DNA from 3 places in the Lysinibacillus sp. YS11 genome. Region 2 is predicted to be linked to each of the others. Evidence: riboswitches for the same ligand, from Rfam matches in the RefSeq annotation. Region 2 holds a riboswitch; each other region holds the start of a gene.
The links. Region 2 has a riboswitch for cobalamin ahead of cobT (nicotinate-nucleotide--dimethylbenzimidazole phosphoribosyltransferase). Riboswitches for the same ligand answer to the same signal wherever they lie in the genome.
Positions count from the first base shown of each region.

Region 1: it holds a riboswitch for cobalamin, as region 2 does, so the genes downstream of both, LBYS11_RS21090 (hypothetical protein) here and cobT (nicotinate-nucleotide--dimethylbenzimidazole phosphoribosyltransferase) in region 2, are expected to answer to the same signal.
Region 3: it holds a riboswitch for cobalamin, as region 2 does, so the genes downstream of both, LBYS11_RS02655 (ABC transporter substrate-binding protein) here and cobT (nicotinate-nucleotide--dimethylbenzimidazole phosphoribosyltransferase) in region 2, are expected to answer to the same signal.

Region 1 is NZ_CP026007.1:4,212,323-4,220,147, forward strand. It holds gene LBYS11_RS21075 (MATE family efflux transporter) at 1-381, opposite strand, end outside; gene LBYS11_RS21080 (tyrosine-protein phosphatase) at 516-1,283, opposite strand; gene LBYS11_RS21085 (ABC transporter substrate-binding protein) at 1,429-2,379, opposite strand; gene LBYS11_RS21090 (hypothetical protein) at 2,363-2,920, opposite strand; cobalamin riboswitch at 3,078-3,276, opposite strand; gene LBYS11_RS21095 (glutathione peroxidase) at 3,401-3,946, opposite strand; gene LBYS11_RS21100 (hypothetical protein) at 4,027-4,581, opposite strand; gene ytvI (sporulation integral membrane protein YtvI) at 4,672-5,730, shown strand; gene LBYS11_RS21110 (C40 family peptidase) at 5,893-7,026, opposite strand; gene LBYS11_RS21115 (ABC1 kinase family protein) at 7,369-7,825, opposite strand, start outside.
Region 2 is NZ_CP026007.1:1,204,842-1,212,666, reverse strand. It holds gene LBYS11_RS05620 (methionine gamma-lyase family protein) at 58-1,311, opposite strand; gene LBYS11_RS05615 (trimeric intracellular cation channel family protein) at 1,653-2,258, shown strand; gene cobT (nicotinate-nucleotide--dimethylbenzimidazole phosphoribosyltransferase) at 2,310-3,365, opposite strand; cobalamin riboswitch at 3,457-3,633, opposite strand; gene LBYS11_RS05605 (hypothetical protein) at 4,041-4,436, shown strand; gene LBYS11_RS05600 (rhodanese-like domain-containing protein) at 4,480-4,782, opposite strand; gene hfq (RNA chaperone Hfq) at 4,878-5,108, opposite strand; gene miaA (tRNA (adenosine(37)-N6)-dimethylallyltransferase MiaA) at 5,206-6,108, opposite strand; gene LBYS11_RS05585 (alpha/beta fold hydrolase) at 6,095-7,012, opposite strand; gene LBYS11_RS05580 (glycerol-3-phosphate dehydrogenase/oxidase) at 7,016-7,825, opposite strand, start outside.
Region 3 is NZ_CP026007.1:567,596-575,420, reverse strand. It holds gene LBYS11_RS02675 (heterodisulfide reductase-related iron-sulfur binding cluster) at 1-1,438, opposite strand, end outside; gene LBYS11_RS02670 (cob(I)yrinic acid a,c-diamide adenosyltransferase) at 1,798-2,361, opposite strand; gene LBYS11_RS02665 (adenosylcobinamide amidohydrolase) at 2,374-3,834, opposite strand; gene LBYS11_RS02660 (FecCD family ABC transporter permease) at 3,831-4,832, opposite strand; gene LBYS11_RS02655 (ABC transporter substrate-binding protein) at 4,829-5,797, opposite strand; cobalamin riboswitch at 5,934-6,117, opposite strand; gene LBYS11_RS02650 (acyl-CoA dehydrogenase family protein) at 6,175-7,825, opposite strand, start outside.

The DNA of each region.
Region 1 (7,825 bases), 1.6 Mb from region 2:
GTGGAGTACTTCTCCCTGCAAGTTCATCATTGTCATTAAATGTCTCGCAAAGAAGAAAAATAAAATACTCATTAAAAGCCCAACGACCAAATTCATCGTGACCGCTAACGCCGAGATCTTGGCCGCTTCAAAAAAGCGTTTGGAGCCTAAATACTGAGAAACAACAATAGATGCACCATTGCCCACTACCTCCAGAATCAAGATGGCAATATGGATATATTGATTGGCTGCACCTACTCCTGATACAGCATTATCTGATAAAGCACTGAGCATAAAAGTATCGGCTAGTCCCATCAACATAAATAGAAAAACTTCTAAGAAGATTGGCCATGTTAAATGGAATAGACTTAACTTATTTGTCTCTTTAATTGTGTCTGCCAATACTTTCACTTCTCCTATTTTTTCTTAAAAATCTATTGTATCTTATCACAAATATTCAGACTGTAAAGAGATTTATAGGAAGACAGTGCTTCCACATAAAAAATCCCTTTCACATCGTGTGAAAGGGCTCATTTTTAAATTAAGCAATAAGATTGTAATTGCTCTCGTTTTTCAATTGTTAGGCCAAATTCCTGCTCTAAAAACCCAGTCTTAGAACCATAGCGACGATCCATCGCATCCAATGCTGCTTGTAAATAGTCTTCACGGGCGGACATTAATGCATAAAATTGCTGTAGTTCTTGCTCATTATACTGATGCTGAATAGCCTGAGCCATTCGTTCTACCATTGGACGTAAATGTATATTAGTATCTAAATAATCCTCCATGATAGTCTCCACGGGTACATCTAAAGCTAGTAAAATAAGTGCTCCTCCAATACCCGTTCGGTCCTTACCAACTGCGCAATGATGTACAAGACCTAGATTATTAGGATTTTGAATCGTTTGCATTAACTCTTTAAATGAAAGATTGTTAAAAGGCATTTGTGCATAAAAATCCCGAAACATCTCAGGGCTTACCACTTTATAGAAATCTCTACCACCAGCATTGGTTGGCATTTCAAAAGCATGATTACCCTTCGCTGGGATTTGTATATATTGAGCATGCGAGAACACTGGGTTAGGATTATGATACGCCTCATTGTTATCGCGATAATCAAAAATGGTCTTAATCCCTAACGTTTCAAATAGCTCTTTATCCGACAGTGTCATTTTTCCAAGGGCAGCTGAGCGGTAAAATAAACCGTTCTTTACCCTACGCCCATCTTTTGTTTTATATCCACCCATGTCTCGGAAATTATAGACTGCTTCAAATGGAATTACCTTTGTCTCTAATTGCTCCAATCACTACACCTCCTAAGATTATCAAGCATACTTACTTTTATTTTAAAGAACAAACTACATTAATTCCAATTTTCACGCTAGGTAATAATTTAAACCACATAAAAAATGCTAGCTGAATGGCTGACAGCTAGCATGGAAACATTTCTTATTTAAATAACTCTGGGTACACAGCCTTCGCTACTAATTCTACAGCTTCACCAATACGCGGACCAGGTCGATTAGAGATATCTGTATCAATGGACAATACCGCTTTGTTTTGAATAGCTTTCACAGTATTCCAACCATCTCGTCCAAGAATTTCTCCTATTGGATCTTCTGTATAGTTTACTGTTGTTAAAATAACATCTGGATTTTTCGCAATAACATCTTCCTCATTCACTTTTGCCCAGCTATTCAAGTCAGAAAAAACATTATTAACATTAGCTGCATCTAATATTTCTTGCTGGAAAGTGCTAGAGCCTGCTGTATATATATCTGGCTTAGGGCTAACCTCTAAATAAACATTTTTCGGCGTTTTTACATCCTTCACCTTCGTTTGTACTTCAGCAATTTTCGCTTTAATCTCTTCGTTTAATTTATTTCCTTTATCAGGAACATCCATCACAGCAGCAATTTGTTCGATATCTCCATAAACATCGTCGAAAGTAGTCGCAGATTGAATAACAAACACTTTAATTCCTGCGTCCTCAAGCGGCTTTAGGGCATCCTTATCACCGATTGTATAAGCAATGACAACATCTGGCTTTAACGCTATAATTCTTTCACTGTTAAAGTTCGTAGTATCAGAGACACGTTCAATTTTTTGTGCTTCCTCTGGGTAAGTATCGTACTCAGTTGCTCCTACAATTTTATCGCCAACACCTAAAGCAAACAAAATTTCAGTATTACTTGGTTGTAAAGATACAACTGTTTTTGGTACTTCTTTAAACTCTATTTCCACTCCACGGTCATCTGTCACTTTATAGCTTGTTTTCTCTGCTTGTTGTGTATCTTGCGAAGCATCTTTATTTTTTGTATCTTCAGCAGTGCCACAGCCTGCTAATACCAGTGCAAGTAAGAGCACTGATAGCCATTGGAAATTAAATACTTTTTTCATTGTTATTCTCCTTTTTCTTTTTCATTGGGTAGGATTTACTAATAAACGGTATTTCCGCTATTCCAGCTTGCTGATTCATAAAAACAGCCATGACAAAACATACATTAGCTAATAAACCAAGGTAATCGAAAAGAATAGCTGGAACCTCTCGTTCTTCTGATACTTTGTGTAAAGTACGATATGATTTTTTTGCCTCACTGCGACAAAGATGTAAGGCTGCAGCAGCCTCTGTTCCTTGAGGTAAAACAAAACTTTGAATCTCTTCCTTCACATGGCGAACGTAAAAATCATAACGTTCACTTAACCAAGATAAATCCTCTTCAGTTACTGCTAATTTCCCACGTACTGAGCCATTCACATGATAAGCCATAGGTAACATAAGCAATAAATCCTCAGTAACAACTTGAACATCCTCTTTTTTTACCGCAGCTAATGCAACTCCTAGATGTGTTGTCAGGCTATCTGTTCGAATTTCAAAATCGACCGTTGAAGCTTTCTCACGCATAAATGGATAACAAGAATAACGGGCATCTTTTTTCACTTGCTTCCCCCCTATTTTCTATAATGAAAAATTCTTATTTGAAAGGCATAAAAAAGTCGCTCCTTTTTGCAAAGGAACGACAAAAATAACATAATGAGCCATCAAACTGGACAAAGCCTATGTATTTGCCGTATATCCTCCTAGCTTCCGAGAAGTTTTTATACGTTCAAATAAAGGTCGGTCTCCTGGCTTGTACAGTTCGTCACATGAAACGAATGTGTTATAAAGGACCTTCCCATCTTCTTTGAGACAGTGGTAAATCTTTATAATGGCTGCACTTACAGTTGCGGAAACAGCTCCGGTTTTTCACCGGATTCCCGATTATGCTAATTAGCACCTTTATTCTGCAAGAATATTTCATTTGTAAAGCAGTTTATCATATATGCTTCAGAAAAAATAGCTGTACACAGTTTTAAAATATAGCATTATTTCTACTTGAAGAGAAAACCCTAACAAATTTTTACATTATTAAGAAATTTACTATAATAGTGTTTCAATTGCTTTTTCAATATCGAGCTGTGAATCTGTTGGTTCAAAGCGTGCGACGGTCTTACCATTAGCATCTACTAGAAATTTTGTAAAGTTCCAGCGAATATTACGACCATCTAAAAAGCTTGGGGCAAGTTGAACAATTGCTTCTGCCAACATTTTCTCCTGCATACTTGCCTTCCCAAACTCTCGGTAATCCACTTCATGCTTTAAATAATTAAAGAGTGGATGGGTAGCCTCTCCATTTACCTGTACAAGCTCAAAAATCGGGAATGTGACCCCATAGTTTACCTTGCATAGATGCTTAGTTTCCTCCCCATCTTCAGGATTTTGATGGCCAAATTGATCACAAGGGAATCCAAGAACTACAAAATTCTCTTTTCCATATCTATCATACATTTTCTGTAAGTCTTCAAATTGATATGTAAATCGGCATTGGTTTGCCGTGTTAACAATTAACATTGTTTTTCCACGATATGTTTCCATCGATAAAATTTCGCCATTAGGCTTCCGAACTAGATAATTATAAATGCTCATGCATAATCCCCTTTTTTCATTCATTATAGTTGACTATTCTATCGTTCATCAAAGAATTTGCACAAAAAAACACCACCTCGCTACTTTGAACGGATGGCTGACTTATACTTCTTTTTATATTTAGCATCTTGTTCTTCATTAATTAAACGATGGGCAATATCTAATAATTTCGAGTCATTTGTTTGATCATATAACTTTTTAAATGACATTATAATATCCTGACGAATAAGAGATGGCTGTTTTTCATCTATACATGTTTGAAATCTTTTAGCTAGATACGATACAACCAAATCTCTTTGTACTGGACCCGCCTGTCCAATTTTCCAAATTGCTTGTAATGCATGCCTTGCCGTAGCAGATTGTTCATCGTAAGTCACAGCCCAAATCTTTAAAAAATCCTCCAAGACCCTTTCTTCTGGATCACTTTTTGCAGCTAAAGCGCATAAAATTTGTGCAGCACGTGCACGAGAATAACCATTATTGTATGTAAGAGCTTTTATTAGCTGTTCCCAAACTGCATATGTCCAATCTACGGGTTCTTGCATAATTTTTATTAATTCCTCGTAAGATTCATATTGAATATCGCGATCATGCTCTGTTAGATTACTAAAAAGTTGCAAAATCTCTTTTTCCATAATTCATCCCTACCTTTATTGTTTCAGAACGTAATAAAATTTGATTTATGGTACACTTAACTTAATTTTTTTCGCAAAGAAGGTGAGTTTATGAATAAATTTAATGCTAGGAAATTGATTTTTCGGTTGATTGTGATAATATCACTACTTCTAGCTGCCTATTTTGTTATCCCAGTGTCCATGCCTTTAATACTTGCTGGGATTAGTGCATTTTTCTTAGAACCAATTGTCATGTTCTTTAAACGGAAATGGAAAATGTCACGGAAAATAGCAGTTGCTTTTATTTACATAGTGAGTGTTATTGTTATATCTATTATTTGTTATCTTTCTATTACACAAATAATGACACAAATAATTTTACTATCTAAGCAAGCTCCCTATTATATTTCCAAGCTATCAGATATGTGGCTTCATATGCAAGAAAATATTTCTAAATACACAGAAGACTTTCCACCTGAAGTAAGTGCTTCGCTTCAAAAAACCACTATGGATTTCATAAAGAAAGTCGAAGAATCCTTTTTAAGCTTCTTTAATTATAGCAAAGTTTCTGCCTTCTTTTCAGAGATACCCAGCCTATTTATCAGTCTTCTCGTTTATATGATTGCGCTATTCCTATTTATGCTTGATTTGCCTAAGTTAAAGCAAATCACTTATAAATATTTAAAGCCCAATACAGCAAAGAAGATAAAAATTATTTTAAATCGCTTAAAAGATGCAACATTTGGCTATATGAAGGCTCACTTATTTGTAAGCTTTATTATTGGAGGCGTCACACTCATTGGACTGCTATTAATCCAACCGAAATATGCAGTAACAATGACGATTATTATCTGGTTAATAGATATTGTACCATTCCTAGGCTCTATCATTATTCTAGCGCCATGGGGACTTTACCACCTGTTGATGGGAAACACCTCTATAGCTGTAAAATTATTCATCTTAGCTGCTATTTTACTTATTATTCGTCGAGTAGTCGAGCCTAAATTAATGGGAGACCATATCGGTTTATCCACTTTACCAACATTAATTTCCATGTTCATAGGTCTACAGTTATTTGGTATTATCGGTTTACTTGTCGGCCCATTCGTTATTATTTTCTTTATTGCCTTGAAAGAGACAGGTGTCATCAAAGTAAATTTTAAAATTTAATATCAATTTAATATGCAGGAAAGTCTCTTTTCAAGAATAGAAGTAGTCGTCTTGTTTCTTTTGAAAGAATAGCATTCCAAAAACAAAAAAGGTCATCTTTGTATATTTTTCTCTACAAAGATGACCTTTTTCTTATCTCAACCGTCTATATATTAGTGAGGCCTATTGAATACGTCCAAAGCCTACTAAGTATTGATTCCACCAATCAAGTGATTCAATTACGACACCATTGTTTTGAGCGTCGATCATTGTGTTATTACCTAAATAAATACCTACGTGAGCTACACCTGAACCATAGCTGAAGAACACTAAGTCCCCAACGCGTGCTTCACCTGCTGAAATGCGTTGTGTTGCTAAATATTGTTGTGATGCTGTACGAGGTAAAGAAACACCCGCTTGCTTATATGACCATTGTACAAGACCTGAACAGTCAAAACCTGTCGATGGGTTGCTACCACCCCAAACATAAGGACGTCCTAGGAATTGTTTAGCTGTTGAAATGGCATCTCCTGAAGAAACAGTGCCAGCTCCTGACCCAACAATAATTTTTTGTGGTTCGCCTCCACCATTATTCTGAGTTGCTTGTATAACTGGTGTAGCTGCTTGAAGTGCACGTAAACGAGCTGCCTCTTCTTCAGCTGCTTTACGCTCTGCTTCTAAACGTTCTTCTTCTTGTTTCGTTGCAATTTCAGCTTTTAATGCAAGTGATTTCGCTTCGTTCTCAGCTTTCTTCACTTCCATTTCGCTTTCTTTTTGCTGAAGCTCTTGGAATTGTTTTTGAAGTTCCTTTTGTTTTTCATCTAATGTAGCTTTTTGTTGCTCTAAGCTTGCTTTATCTGCTTCCTGTTGATCCACTAATTCTTGGTCAGCATCCATTAATGTTTTTACCGCTACGACACGATCCATTAAATCTGCAAAGCTTTTTGCCTCAAGCACTACATTTAAATAAACACCTACAGTGTTGTCTTGCGCTTGATATGCAGCCATACGCTCACTTAAAATTTTTGAACGTTGCTCGATACGTTTTTGTGTTTCAACAATACTAGCATCCACTTCTTTAATATCTGCTTGTACTTGTTTAAATACCTTTACTTTTGCGTCGATCTCTTGTTGTAGTTTCGTTAGTTCTTCTTGTAATTTTTTAATTTGTGCATCTATTTCAGCCTTTTTCTCAATCATTTGTTGAGAAGTTTCTTCGGCATGTACTTCTGTTGGTTGAATTGTATTAAATAATAAGCCGCCAGCTAGTGCTAATGCTAGCACCATCGACTTACGCCATTTGTTACGCTTAGCCACGTTACCTTCATTTCCCTTCATCTATCAATTTCGCTCTCGATATTCTATGTAATCACTTGAACGATTTCTATTTTAATTAAATGTTCTTATATTTATTTTAGCCTTTTAAAGTTTAGCATTTTCTACATAACTTTTATACTATTTCATGTCTATTTAATACATTAGTAAAACTCGAAATATTTCTGTAACATTCGCACTTAAACTACATTATTCTACATAATACATTTTTCTTCTACACAGAGAAACTATTAGCTAATTCGACATTAGACCTAACAGATCTTTTGTAATGTTTTTGTAATATTTGAGGGTGCCAAAGAAAAAGGTAGGGAAAAAATTCCCTACCTATTGCTTCATCGACCTTAATGCTTGTATAGATAATCTCACTAACAAAATAGCACATAAAAATAAACCTAAATATGCCGCTGTGTTCAAATAGACCGCATAAGAATCGTGGATAAATTGTGAAATAGCTAAAAGAGCGACAGATATAATACCAAAAGTTATACCCACCAGCAGCAAAACAAATTGAGAAAACAAATGTGTAATAAAACGTGAATTATGTTCATCCGAAAAGACATCATGATGTAAAATGATTTTTCCGCTCTCAACTCGCTGAATGAGCTGATCGACTCTTCTAGGCATTTTACGCAAAGTCGGTATTAGCATAGATAATTCTTCTTGCAGCCGCTCCTTAGTTGCCATCGGTTCTTTAAAAGGCTTAAGGAAAGAGGCACGCATATATGTAGCAGAAAAATCCTTTGCCTCAGTAAAGATATCAAAACGTGGATCTATTACCCGT
Region 2 (7,825 bases):
CAATTCGATTAAAAATTGTAAAAAACTATTCATATTTAGGCTTTATCTATTGTCTTGTTATGCTTTTTGAATGGCTTGAACCGCACTGCAAATAGCAAATTTAACGTGTTCATATGTTAGTCCCCCCTGGATAAATGCTGTATATGGAGGTCGTATTGGGCCATCCGCTGTTAGCTCAATGCTAGACCCTTGAATAAATGTTCCAGCTGCCATAATGACATCATCTTCATAGCCTGGCATATAGGCTGGTTCAGGAGCATAATGGGCATTTATCGGTGAGTTCGCTTGTATTTCACGACAAAAATCAATCATTTGCTGAGCCGTTTGGAACGATACTGATTGAATTAAATCTGTACGCTTCGCGTGATAGCTCGGAGAAGTGCTCATGCCGATTTCCTCAAGCATTGCAGCTGTAAATATCGCCCCTTTTAGTGCTTGCGATACAACATGTGGTGCTAGGAAAAACCCTTGATAAAAATCACCTAGTGTATTTAATGTGGCCCCCGCTTCTGCTCCAATACCTGGAGATGTCATACGATAGGCACATTTCTCCACTAAATCTGCGCGTCCAGCAATATAGCCACCAATTTTAGCCAAGCCTCCACCTGGATTTTTAATGAGCGATCCTGCCATTAAGTCAGCCCCGACCTCTGTAGGTTCCTGCGCCTCTACAAACTCGCCATAGCAGTTATCTACAAAAATAATAGCTTTCGGAGCTAATTTACGTACCTTTACACACATTTCTGCAATTTCTTCAATTGTAAAGGATGGACGTGTTGCGTAGCCTTTTGAACGCTGAATCGCAATCATTTTGGTTTGTGCTGTAATGGCCTCTTCAACACCTGCCCAATCAATGACCTGATTATCTAGTAAATCCACATGTCGATAACTGATTTTATAATCTTTCAGTGAACCTGTATCTTTATCACCACCATCGACAATGGATTGCAATGTATCATATGGCTGACCCGAAATATAAAGCAGCTCATCACCAGGACGCAAAACACCGAATAGACTAAGCGTGATTGCATGTGTGCCTGAAATAATTTGCGGTCGGACTATGGCTGCCTCTGCACCAAATACTTCCGCATAAACACGCTCTAGATTATCCCGCCCCTCATCATCATAGCCATAGCCGTTTGATGGGTGTAAATGATAATCACTTACTTGATGCTTTCTGAAAGCTGCTAGCACCTTCTGCTGATTGTAGAACGCCATTTCTTCTACCTTGGCATGATAAGGCCGAACTTGCTCCTCTACTTTTGCCGCTAACGATAGCGTTTCTGTTGATAAATTTGATGTAAACGTCATTCTTTCTTCTCCATTTCACAATGTCTCGCATTTCAATCAGTAAGATTTATTGACTATCTAAATTGACTTCAATCACTCTAGAATTCCCTAACCAACTACTGGTATATAAACGCTTTTGACGAATGTTTTTCTTTATTTTAATCACATTTTATCAATTTGTATGTGCACCTGTAAAACTTGCCTATTGTTTCTAAGAGGATTTTACGCTAAGCTAATGTGCGGACTCATTTCAAGATGCGTATTTAATGACCGATTTTGGCTATTAAATTCATAGATTCTGTTACGTAAAAAGTCTTTTAACTTTTAATAAAGTTTATTTATTGATAGAAGGGGTGAAAGGGATGGCTTGGGAGGTTTTTAGTATTATAGGAACAATTGCCTTTGCTATTTCTGGGGCAATTATTGCCATGGAAGAAGAATACGATTTATTCGGTGTATATATACTTGGTATTGTGACTGCTTTTGGTGGAGGAGCTATCCGAAATTTACTCATTGGACTACCTGTCACAACACTTTGGGGACAGGATATGATGTTTCAAATAGCGCTTGCTGCGATTACGATATTCTTTATTTTTCCGCATCATCTGATTCAACATTGGCATCGTTGGGGTAACTTCACAGATGCGATTGGCTTATCAGCATTCGCTATTCAAGGCGCACTCTATGCTGTTAAGCTTGATATGCCAGTAAGCGCAGTTATTGTAGCTGCTGTTTTGACAGGTTCAGGTGGGGGTATTGTACGAGATTTATTAGCTAGAAGAAAACCATTAGTTCTCCGTGATGAAGTTTATGGTGTTTGGGCAGCTCTTGCTGGACTGCTAATCGGATTCGAGGTTTTTACAGGGGACATTTTCCTTTATATTTTATTCGCAGTGATTACAGCTTTACGAATTCTTTCCTATATGATGAAGTGGCGCTTGCCATTACGAAAATTAAATCGTGCATAAATACCATTCAGCCAATGACCAAAAATTAAGTCATTGGCTGTTTTATTGTTTTTATCTTTTTAACAACTGCATTGATTCTTCTAAAGTCACCATGTTTTTCATCATCGAGCAAGCTGCATCTAAAATAGGAAAGGCTAAGGCTGCTCCAGAACCTTCGCCTAAACGCATATTCATGTGCAACATTGGTTCAATGCCTAGTAAGGCAGCGGCAATTTTTGCCCCTGGTTCCTCTGAAACATGGGAAGGAATGATATAATCGATTACTTTTGGTTCGAGCTTATAAGCAATGAGGGCTGCTATAGTTGAAATAAATCCATCAATGACAACGGGTTTACGATGGGCAGCAGCGCCAAGAATAATACCTGTCATCGCCCCTATCTCTAACCCTCCAACCTTAGCCAGAACATCAATAACATCATTTGGATTAGGCTGATTTAAGGTAATTGCTTTTTCAATAACTGCCGCTTTATAGGCAATGCCTCCTTGGCCTACTCCTGCACCAAACCCCGTTACTTCGATAGGGTTGCATCCCGTCAAAACAGCTAATATCGCAGCACTTGGTGTTGTATTGCCGATGCCCATTTCTCCAGTCCCAAGTACATCAGCACCTTTTATGATTTCCTCAGTGGCCACACGGATTCCTACTTCTATCGATTGAATGGCTTCTTGTTTGGCCATAGCTGGACCTTGTGCCATGTTATCTGTACCATATTTAATTTTATGAATAATGACACCTGCATCAAGTGGAATATCTTCTTTTACACCCACATCTACTGTGACCACCTTTGCATTGGTAATCCCCGCAATCGCACAAACGCCTGTACCCCCCTTAGGAAAATTTAATGTTTGAAAGACCGTAACATCTTGTGGATTCGTGGTTACACCTTCCTCGCAAACACCATGATCTGCAGCACAGACAATCATCACTTTTTTGTCGACCATCGGATATAATTGTCCTGTTATACCAGAGAGCTGTACGGCAAGTGATTCTAGTTTACCCAAGCTACCTGGGGGCTTACAAAGCGCATCAATCCGCTTTCTAGCTTGCTCCATACTTTTCATATCAGCCCCCTGAATGTTTTGAATCGTGTCTTGTAATAATTGCATGATTATTTCTCCTCTCGTTCTCATTAAGACAAAATAAAAAGTCTGTAGTTTATTGTCATGACAAATAAACTACAGACTTTTCCATCATCTATATCTTCTATAGCATGTAGGCAGGTCTCCTGGCTCAAGTTCAACATCTCATAGTACCTTCCCAGCAATTTGCTAGTGGCATACACTACGAAACTCCCTCATACAGTGGCGGGTCCGCTAAAGCTTTTCACTTTATTCCCTATTCTCCCTAGTGGGCACCTATTGCTTTATGTAATTATGTTAAATCTACTTTACAACTTTTTTAGTGTCAAGAGGAAAAAATTTTTTGAGTGTTAACTTAGTACATACTGCTATTCACAATAAAAGCTTATCAAGTGCTTGTCCCAATAAATGAATCCTTCACTTGATTCCTAGTCTTCCATAATTAGTGCTTTTTAGAATTCTCTATGTCTAACACTCGGCTTGTACAAAAATCCATTACTGAATCAATTGCCATAACAAGTAAACTCAGACTTTTCAATCATCTCTATCTTCAATAGCATATGTTCTGCCAATTCACTGAGTAATGTTGAACATAAAAGTTGAAACCTTAATAATCTGTTCAATGTAAACATAAATTATTTCTATGATTAAAATTAGGGTAAGTATCAATAGTAAAACGATGAAAAGTTAGGAGTAGATACGATGAATGCAAAACAATTAAGAAACGCTATTGCTGAAACCTGTGAAACGCACGATAGCCTCTATGCCAAACTCGTAAAACCGATCAATCAGTTGTTAATCAATATCGACGCTTCGATCAGTGAAGAGACAGCAAATAAAATACTAGAAAATTTAAAGTTATTTCATAGTGGTGATAAATACATTACGGAGTGTCATTTCGAGGAGAGTCAAAATTTCTTGAAAGATGGCATTGAGCTTCTCCAAAAAGGGGATTTGGCGAATGGAGCACTACAAATTTATGGAGCTGGTGTAAACTTTGCTAGTTATGCTTCAAAAGTGCAGGGACAAAAAAATGTTAATATCTACAAAAACTTTGAAGAGAATTTTAATTTTATCATGGATGCCTTGAAAAAATAATCATGAAAAAAGAAAGAGTGTATACTCTTTCTTTTTTCATGATTTATTTAAATTCTAATTCTCCATCATAAGCCAGCATGCCGCCTTCAAGGTTTGTTACATCAAATCCTTGGGCCTCTAAGAAAGCACACGCATTGGCAGAACGAGCTCCAGCCTTACATACAATAATATATGGCTTTTCTACATCTAATTCCTCTAAACGTTCAGGGATAGTTCCGAGTGCAATATGTTGAGCACCTGGGATCATGCCATGGGCTACTTCATCCTCTTCACGTACATCGATAATATATAGGTCCTCATTTGCATCTAACAGATCTAATAATTGTGTTGTTTCCATTGTTTTCATAAACTTTGTCCTCCAAAATATCAAATTCCACTATCATTATAGCTTGTAGCAAAAAAAACAGCCAGTGTGAGAACACTAACTGTTTAACAAACTTATTATACTTCTGTCTCTAAAAACTCTATTTGTTTTGCTGGTACGAATGTAGAAATGGCATGCTTATAGATTAGGTGCTGCTTATTCTCAGCATCAAGTAGTAATACTGTAAAATTATCATATGATTTCACAGTCCCTTTTAACTGAAATCCGTTTAATAGAAATACAGTTACAAAAACACTGTTTTTACGTAGTTGGTTCAAGAACGTATCTTGCAAATTGATTGATTTCATCAAATAGCCTCCCTACTAACTTTCTACCTCTTCATTCCTATAGTAGCACGTTCTACCAATTTATCAATTAGTAATTTTTAGAAATTTTTCTTTATTCTTATAATCGATCATCCGGCGTAATAAAATGGACATCCATTTTATTACGGAAATAAGTAAGCTGTCTTTTTGCATAGCGACGGGAATTTTGTTTTAAGCTATCAAGGGCTTCCTCTAGGGTACATTTGCCATCTAAATAATCATATAATTCTTTATACCCGATGGCTTGTATAGACTGCACTCCACGGATATTTTGCTGCCATAATCCCTTCACCTCTTGCAGAAGACCATTTTCCACCATTAAATCAACACGACGATTAATACGGTCATATAGCACGTCACGGGACATGTTTTGACCTAGCCCTAAAATAACATGGTCGTAAAGGGGTACTTCCCCTCGATTTTGCGCTTCTGCTGCTTTTGATACACCGCTTAATTCCAGCATTTCTAATGCACGAATAACACGACGTGTATTGTTTGGATGGATTGTCTCCGCTGTTTGAGGGTCTAGTTGTTTTAGTTTGTCATGCATTGCCTCAGGGCCAAGCTTTGCTAATTCCTCATAGTAGGCTTTTCGTGCTTCTTCATCTACTTTTTCATCAGTAAATTGGAAATCATAGAGGACAGCTTGTACATATAAGCCAGAGCCTCCTACTATTATAGGTAATTTTTGACGAGCTTGTATTTCCGCGATCTTCGCACGTACTAATTTTTGATAATCTGCTACCGAAAAAGATTCTGTAGGCTCTAAAAAGCTAAGTAGATGATGAGGAACGCCCTCCATCTCTTCTTCGGTAATTTTAGCTGTCCCAATATTGAGCCCTTTATAAACTTGCATGGAATCACCATTAATGACTTCACCGTTATATTTTTTTGCCAGTTCAATGCTTAATGCCGTTTTACCTGAGGCAGTCGGTCCCACTATTGCTACGACCTCTGCCTGCTGCAATTTAGTTTCTATCATATTTTTCTAACCACCGTAATAAAACTTGAAAGACCGCTTCTTGATTGTCTTCATTTAAAATTTCATGTCGTTTATCCTCGAATAAATAAACCGTTACATCCTCTACACCCACCGCTGCTAACTGTTCAGCAACTTTGTAAACGCCTAGCCCCTGTTCACCAACCGGATCTTTACTGCCACTAATCAAGAGAATAGGGAGGTCTTTTCTTACTTTTGCTAATTCTTTTTTACGATTTAGTGTGGCAAAGCCAGTTGTCAAATCCACGAAAAATTGATTCGTTGGAATAAAGCCACAATAGGGATCATCGATATACTTTTCCACCTCTTGTTGTACTGAACATAACCAATCATAGGCAGTCTTCGGATTGGGAAATTGCTTATTAAAGCTACCAAAGCTCAATTGATTTAACAGCTTACTTTCAGTTTCTTTTCCTAGTCCCTTAGCTAAAGCCTTGGCTACTAGATTTCCTACAGCATGCAAGGCTGTCACATTTCCAGTACCACAGAGAATAACATTATCTACTTGCTCTCCGTATAATTGAATATAGCGTCTAGTAATGAAAGAACCCATACTATGGCCAAAGAGAATTAATGGTACATTAGCGTATGGTACGTGAAGTTGTGTAATCACTTCATGAGCATCTTTTACAACACGCTCAAATCCGTTTTCTTCAGCAAAAAAGCCCAATGTCCCATTATATGCTGCCGTTTCACCATGCCCACGGTGATCGTGCATCGTCACAACATAGCCTGCTACGTTGAGTGTTTTCGCAAATGTTAAATAGCGACCGCTGTGCTCTGCCATGCCATGCAAAATGTGAATATGTCCAATACATGGCGTTGAAGGCTCCAATGTTCGCGTGAAGACAAATTGTTCATCCGACATTTGAATATAACGCTCCATCCCTTACTCCCCTTCTTTCACAAAATTTGTTGCATCGTTAATGGCTTGCTCTAATTCAGCAATATATCTATTTTTTTGCTCCTCTGTATAATTTAAGCGTTGTTGCATCACCTGAATCACTTGCTGTTTATAAAGCTTTACTGCTTCAATATCGAAGTATAATAAACCAGTCCGACGGATAAAGAAGTCGCTTGGTGTATAGACCATTTCGGCTTCAATGCCATACAGTAGCATCGCATGTAAGGCAAGAGGCATTGTACTACCATGTTCATGTAAAAATTTCACCCGATCAAATAAGGCATCTACATTCGTGCCATACTTTTGTACGAGATGCTTGGCTTCATCATAATTTAAGCCATATTGTACGCCTTCACGAGCTTTATAGGCAATATAGTCAGGGAAATTAATAGCGTTAATTCCCTTTGCACCAGAAAGTGCTAGCTCACGTGTTAAACAGGCACTTGCATGCTTGTAGCGACGGGTCTTCACAATTTTATCCACAATCGTTTCAGCCATTTGGCGATAGCCCGTAAGCTTACCACCCGCAATCGTCATTAAACCACTTGGCGCTGTCCAAATTTCATCTTTCCTTGAAATTTCTGATGGATCCTTACCTTTTTCATAAATCAGAGGTCGGACGCCTGCCCAAGAGGATTCAATTGTGTCTCTTGTGATAGTAGCAGTTGGAAAGACCTTTTTAGCAGCCTCAATTAGATAATCCACATCTTGCTGTGTTGCCACTGGATGTACAGGATTACCTTCATAGACAGTATCCGTAGTCCCTACATAGGTTTTGCCATCTCGTGGAATGGC
Region 3 (7,825 bases), 640 kb from region 2:
GAGAGCGGTTGTCGAAAGCTCCCATCGAACCAACCCAGAATAAATACTCCATTTCCTCGCCAGATTTTTTCAGCTCTTTTACAGTTGGAATTTGGATTGTTGGATCTAGATCACGCCAATTTTCTTTTTCCTTGCGGTTTAAGCCCCAAGGATTACCTTGTCGTTCGATATTCGTCATTGCACGTTGAGCATCAGGATTTACTTTCCCTTCAGTCATTGTTAGATAACGACGTAGATCAATAATTTTATCAACATGCTCATTCATTACAGGGCATTGATCCTCACAGTTACGACATGTCGTACAAGCCCAAATTTCCTCTTCTGTAATGACATCGCCAATTAAAGATGGGCTGTAGATATCCTCAATTACAGCACCTTCAGCACCAGCTGCAATTGCAAGCTGGTTACCCTTTGTATTGGCAAAGAATTGATAAGGCACCCATGGTTTTTGTTTTGTTACGACTGCGCCCGTAAATGTTAAATGGTCACGCAATTTTACGATTAAATCCATAGGAGACAGCATTTTTCCTGTTCCTGTTGCTGGACACATGTTTGTACAACGTCCGCATTCTACACAAGAATATAGATCAAGCATTTGCTTTTGTGTGAAGTCCTGTATGCGTCCTACCCCAATAGAAGGCATATCCTCTTCGCTTTCAGCATTTTCACCAGCTTCTTCCAAGGCCTCAAAATCAATTGGTGTTAATGTACCCGTACGATCTAAACGATTCATGTAAACATTAAGTGGACTGACAATTAAGTGGAAATGTTTAGACTGCGGTACGTATACAAGGAATGTTAATAGAATTAAAAGGTGTGCCCACCACATTACATAAAACACACCAGCGGCAACTGATGTAGGTAGGAAGCCAAAAATAGCAGCAATACTTGAAGCAACTGGCTCCGTATAAGTTAATCCCTCACCATGCCAAATTAATCCCATACCATTAGCGATTAATGTAGATACCATTAACCCACCAATGAAAATTAATACAAGGCCGTTTTTCCATCCTCGTTTTAGACGCACTAGCTTTTCAACATAGCGGCGGTAAAATGCCCACACTACCGCGACTAAAATCATTAAAACCACCAGTTCTTGGAAGAATGTAAAGACACCATAGAAAATGCCTAGTGGCAGATGTGACTCTGGTGCTAGTCCTTTCCAAATTAAATCAATGGCCCCTAACTGTACCATCAAAAATCCATAGAAAAACATAACATGTATTAAACCACTCTTTGGATCCTTTAATAGCTTATTTTGACCAAATACATTGACCATAATATAACGAAGTCGTTCTTTAACACTTTCATCAAACTCAACCTTTTTCCCCAATTGCACATACTTATAGCGTGTTTTCAACAGGTAGAAGAACAATCCTACTGCATAAAGCACAACCACGACTGTTAAGACAATGTTAGCAATTAATAATGGACTCATGGTTGGTCCCCCCTTTAGTTTGTCGTAATTTTCTCTCTTTGTGACGAATTTGCTAGTTCAAACAGAAATGTACTTAACTTTATCATTATATTCCTATTCTAATAAATGAGTGAGCATTCAGTCAACATAAAACGGAAATATTTCTGATAATTTTATATTCTTACATTTTACAAGAAAAAAAGCCACCCTGAATTTTTCAAAGTAGCAATTTTTACTTTCCTTAACTATTATACTTAGGGGGATGTCGCATATTCAGTAGACTTTTGAACATCTGCTAAATTGCATACAAACCTATACCGCCCCGTAGCTTAACATCTGGAAATTCATTTTTTGTACAAAAACATTTTTTAAATCAAACTTTATTTTTTAAAAACATTTCCACTGCGAATATATTCAACATCTGCTACGTTTAAGCGAGCATTCACAACACGTGCAGCTGCAAATAAATAATCCGATAAGCGATTTAAATATTTTTGTACAACCTTTGGTACATCTTCAACTTCTTTCATAAGTGTCACCATTTCACGCTCTGCTCGGCGTGCAACCGTGCGTGCAATGTGTAAAGTTGCCGCTGCTGGTGCACCTCCTGGTAAAATAAAACGTTGTAAAGGTGGCGCTTCGTCTGATAAAGCATCTATACGAGCTTCAAGTACTTCAATCGGTTGCTCTGTTAATTTATAATGACGTTCTTTCATCACATTAGCAAGGTCTCCACCAGCATCGAACAACTCATGCTGAATTGTCTCTAGGTCTGTTAAAATATCCTTGAAAAGCGCTTGATCTAATTCACTTACGGCCTTCCCAATAAAGGAATTTAATTCATCAATTGCCCCATATGTTTCCACACGTAAACTATCTTTATCAACCCGTCCTCCAATAAGACTTGTTTTCCCCGTATCGCCTGTTTTCGTGTAAAGCTTCATTTCTCTCATCTCCTAAAACTGGTTTTTATAATTCCTAATCGCCTGAACTGTTGTTTCATAGACACCCTTTGCAATCATTTTACCAACTTCCGTAATTGGGCCACCATACAGCATTTCTTCTCCTTTTTGAGTTGCAGCAATTAACAGACTATCTGTAGCAGTACCTGTTGCAATTGTTCCACTCCGCTCATCACGAATATTTTCTGATTGCAACGCCTTTGTTTTTGCCTCAGTTGCTGTCATCAATGCCTGAAAAAATGCCTCTTCCGATAAACAACCATTAACGATAACCCATGTATTAATAGTACCAATATATGGATCATCTTGTCTTTCATGTACTCGAGATACATCAACTGCATTGCCTACACCAGCTGTTACAGCTACGATTATACTGCCAAAAGGTGCTGAAAATTCATTGATGGCCACTAGAGCTGTTGGTACTGCTGTTAGCATAACAACAGTATTTGTAGATGAAAAATTTTCCCTTTTTAAAAATTCTTTAACTTCTCGTTTCACATCGCTAATGACATAATCACCAGGAACTGAGCGATTTAATAAGCAATTATGCCAGCCAATACCTGGGTTATGAACTGCAGAAGATACGGTCTTCAGAGGAAGCTCTGATTGAAGTTGGATATATTGTTCAGTTATCGTAAAGTGCTCTTTTTTGATGACAGCTCGCTGCTGATAGTCTGTAGCTGCGGGCATCATTGTAATTTGAGGTTTTGGTATTTCAGGGTGAGCATATGTAGTCACCCGTGCTTGATAAACTTCTTCAATTTGGGAGGCAATTAATACTTCATGTGGTGCACCAAGTGCTCTCATTTGTCCGCTTTCCATCAGCAATAATTCATCACAATAAAGAGAGGCTAAATTCATATCGTGTAGTACCATAACGACTGTTAAACCACACTCCATGGCTTCCTTCCGAACCATATCTAAAATTTGACGTTGGTGTGCAATATCAAGATGATTCGTTGGTTCATCCAGCAGTAAGATTTCAGCTGTTTGAGCTAATGCCTGTGCAACAAAAGCTCTTTGTTGTTCACCGCCAGATAAAAATTCCATCGGTGTATGCTCATATCGCTTTACACCTGTTTGAAGCATTGCATGTTGAACTGCCTTCTCATCTTGTGCAGACCAACTCGAGAAAAAGCCTGTTTGATGCGGGTAGCGCCCCAGTGAAACTGCCTCTCTCACACTGTTCGAGAAAGCATTTGCATGAAGCTGTGGTAATACAGCCATTTTTTTCGCCAAAGCACGAGCATTATAAGAAAGAATATTTTGTCCATCAATCGAGACGGTTCCAGCAGTAGCTGGTAAAATACCACTCATTACTTTTAATAATGTGGATTTCCCGCTACCATTCGGCCCTAGAATGCCAAGAATTTTTCCTTTTTCAACAGTAAAACTAATGTCCCTGACGATTGGTACATCTTCATAGCCACCTGATAGATGTTCAACAACAATCATGCCCGTACCCCCTTGCTTCTTCGCTGCTTATAAAAAATATAGGAGAAAACAGGTGCTCCAATAAATGCCGTAATAACACCAATTGGTAGCTCTCTTGGCACAATGATTGTTCGTGCTACTAAGTCGCAAATAATGAGTAATGTTGCACCATTGAAAAAAGATAATGGTAATAAGTGGCGATGATCAGAACCCCAAATCATCCTTGTCATATGCGGCACCACTAATCCTACAAAGCCAATTGTGCCAGAAACCGCTACAGCCGCTCCAGTTAACATGGAGCCACCTGCTAATATCAAATATTTACTGCGCTTTACATTAACACCTAAATGTTTTGCTCGCTCTTCACCATACAACAAGACATTTAATTCTCGTCTTTGTGTCCATAGCATAATTGAACCAACAATCACAAAAGGAATGATCATTTGGACATATGGCCAACCACGCATCGAAACAGAACCAAGTAGCCAGCCTATTACCTGACGTAATTCTTCACCAGATAAGGCAATCATTAATGAAATAAGGGAACCTAAAAAAGAACTAAAAATAACACCTGTTAATATCAACGTTTCCATTTTTAATGAGCGGTCTACGAGTCTAGCAAAGCTCATAACAACTACCATCGTAATGATAGCACCAATCATACTGAAGATTGGCAGCGCATACAAACCGACAACAGGTATAGAAATACTAAAAAAGATCGTTAAAACAGCACCAACAGAAGCCCCTGATGAAACCCCTAGTGTATATGGATCTGCTAATGGATTTTTTAATAAACCTTGGAAAGCTGCTCCAGCAATAGCTAGAGATGCGCCTACTAGTCCCGCTAATAACACGCGAGGCAAACGAATTTTCCAAAAGATATTGGCGGCTGTTTCATCAACCGCCTTATTCCACAATACTTCTAATGGAATATGAACCGAGCCTATCGCTACGCCACACCAGATGCTAATAAGAAGAAGCGTACATGTTAATGTATAGGCTAGTGCTATTTTTTTCACTTAAATACCTCAGGATAGATTGCTTTTGCTAATTCTTCTAGACCTTCAGCTAAACGTGGCCCTTGACGACTTGTCGTACTTTCATCTACCTGCACAATCGCATTATTTTTTACGGCATTAATCGTATCAAAGCCCGCACGTTTTGGTATTTTCGTTAAAATATCTGGTACATAATGATATGTCACCACGATGACATCTGGATTTTTTGCGATAATTTGTTCTGCATCAATTTTATACCAATTATCGCCATCTACAGCTACATTCTCTGCATTGATCATTTCAAGCATCGCGTTCATAAATGTACCATTGCCAGCTGTATAAATATCTGGCTCATCTGATGCTTCAACTAACACTTTTTTGGGTTCAACATCCTTGACTTTAGACAAAACTTCTTCTACTTTTGCCTTCATATTAGCGACAATTTTTTCTGCCTCTGGTAATTTCCCTGTAGCACGTCCAAGTTGCTCAATTGTTGTATATGTTTCATTAAAGTCTTGTGCATTTTTTACAACAAATACTTTCAAACCTGCTGATTCAAGCTGTGCAATAGCCTCTTCTGAAAGAGACATGCTAGATTCGTGTGAAAAAACGATATCTGGTTTTAAGGCAATAATTTTTTCAATATCGTATTCCATACCGCCAACCTTATCCTTCTCAGCTGCCTCTGGCGGATAATCGTCGTTGTCCGTAACACCAACTATTTCATCATTTAAACCTAGTCCAAAAAGGATTTCAGTATTACTTGGAATAAGTGAAACAATTTTCTCAGGAGGTGCTTCAAGTGTAATGTCCTTACCAAGGGCATCTGTTATCGTCATTGGGAATGTTGCTTCATCCACCTGTGCTGTTTCTTGCTGTGTTTGCTGCTCGTTAGATGGCTTGTTATCTTTTGCTTCCTGCCCACAAGCAGCTAGCAAGCCTACTGCTAAAAATGCTGATAATCCTATTTTCCAAAATTTCTTCATGTGAATCCTCCTTCGTTGATCCGTGCGACATTTCGCTTTATTCTACATCAAAATAAAACCCCTCATCTTTGATCGATGAGGGGGCAAAATCGCACCAAAAAAACTGATACAAAATCCACCACCCTATCCTCGTAGGTTGTCATGTCGTTATAAAGGCAGGTCTCCTGGCTAGTGCTACTTGCGATTTTTCAAGCCTTCCCGAAATCTTCAGTGGCATCATTTGAAAAAACTCACACTTACAGTGGCGGGACCGCATCGGAATTACACCGATTTCCCTTTTCACTTTACTTAAGTAAAGAACCTTTATAATATTCAGTTGATTTCATTATACATGAAAATGAAAAAAGTCGCCTCCATTCAAGACGACTCCCCGGCCATTATACAATTTCAGAAAAGTATTGGACTGTTTTCATTTGAGCACCCATTTCTCTTAATGACCATGTCTGCTCTAAATAAACGTCTGCTAGTTTTTCATATTTCCCACCAAATTTATGTGCCCACTCAACCGCTATGACACTTTCATAAAGGTGAGCCATTTTTTCCGCCATACCTTTAGCTTCAAAAGTTTTCGTTGCCTCGTCTAAAGCGCTAAAAATTTGCAGTTTCACAGACATATTCGCCAATTGTTCTTTAACGATTTGTACTAGTGAGCTGTCAGCTAATTTGTCTAATCGTTCCTCCATCTCCTGTACAAACAGTTCATGAGCATGAAACTTATCTACTAAACGAATGAGTTCTAAGGCCAAAATATTAGCCGTCCCCTCCCACACCGTTAACACTTGGGCGTCTCTTAATAAGCGGGGCGTTACAAAGTCTTCTATATAGCCATTACCTCCGTGTAATTCAATTGCCTCACTAGCATAATGAACAGCTTGCTCTGCTGTTTCCTTTTTCATAATGGCAATATATAAACGATTCATAATAAGATCTTGCTGAGTTCCCTGTCCACTTGTCACTTTATCGTATAATTGGATAAGGTCAAAAACTGTCGCTACTTCCACGTGCAACTTAGCTGCAAATTTCCCTAAAGTATCCTGAATCATAGGGTACTGTGTTAAGGGCTTGCCAAATGCATGTCGATTGCTTACATAATGTTTTGCCTCTAAGAAGCCGCGACGCATAATACCAATTGAAGCGACTGCATTACAAATTCTAGAGAGATTTAGTGCTTCTAGCATATAATAAATCCCTTTATTTTGCTCCCCTACAACATAGGCAAGTGTACCATCAAATTCTACCTCACCAGAGGGAACTGCCCGAACGCCTAGCTTATCTTTCAGTCGGCGAATACGTAGATGATTTGTTGTTCCATCTTCTTTGCGCCAAGGAACTGCAAACAATGTTAAGCCTTTGGAACCTGCTGGCGCACCTTCTAGACGTGCCAATACCATCGCTACACCACACATGCCCGCATTTGATGCAAAATATTTTTCACCATATAGACGATAAGCAGTGCCATCCTTTCTCGCCTCCACCACATTTGCACCTACGTCAGAGCCCCCTTGACGTTCTGTTAAAAAGGTCGCACCTTCATATAAATCTGTGTCACCTGTTGCACACACATGTGGTAAAAAACGCTGCTTTACCTCTTCATCTGCATAATGATCTAATAGATAGGCAGTTGCCATTGTCAATGTTACCGGACAATAAAAACCGGGCTCTGCATGTGATAGCAAATAACCTTGTGCAAAGCTATAAACATAATTCCCCTTGTGTCCTAGCTGCGGAATATGCTTGTGTACATAGCCTACAATCCCAGTATTATATGTCTCTTCAATCGTTTTTTTATAGCCATCATTAACCCAAACCTCCGATATCTCTTCACCATAGGCATCATATCTTTGAAGGCGAGGCTCACCCTGTCGATCTGTATGCTTTGCCCTCGTATCAATATCACCTGCACATAGCTCACCAAAATCTGTTAACTCTCGTTGGGCATAGGATAAAAACTCTTTATCTAACATCATTTCTACTATTTTTTGAAGCGTGTCATCTTCAGTAAAAAAGTTCGTAGTACGCATTGCTTCT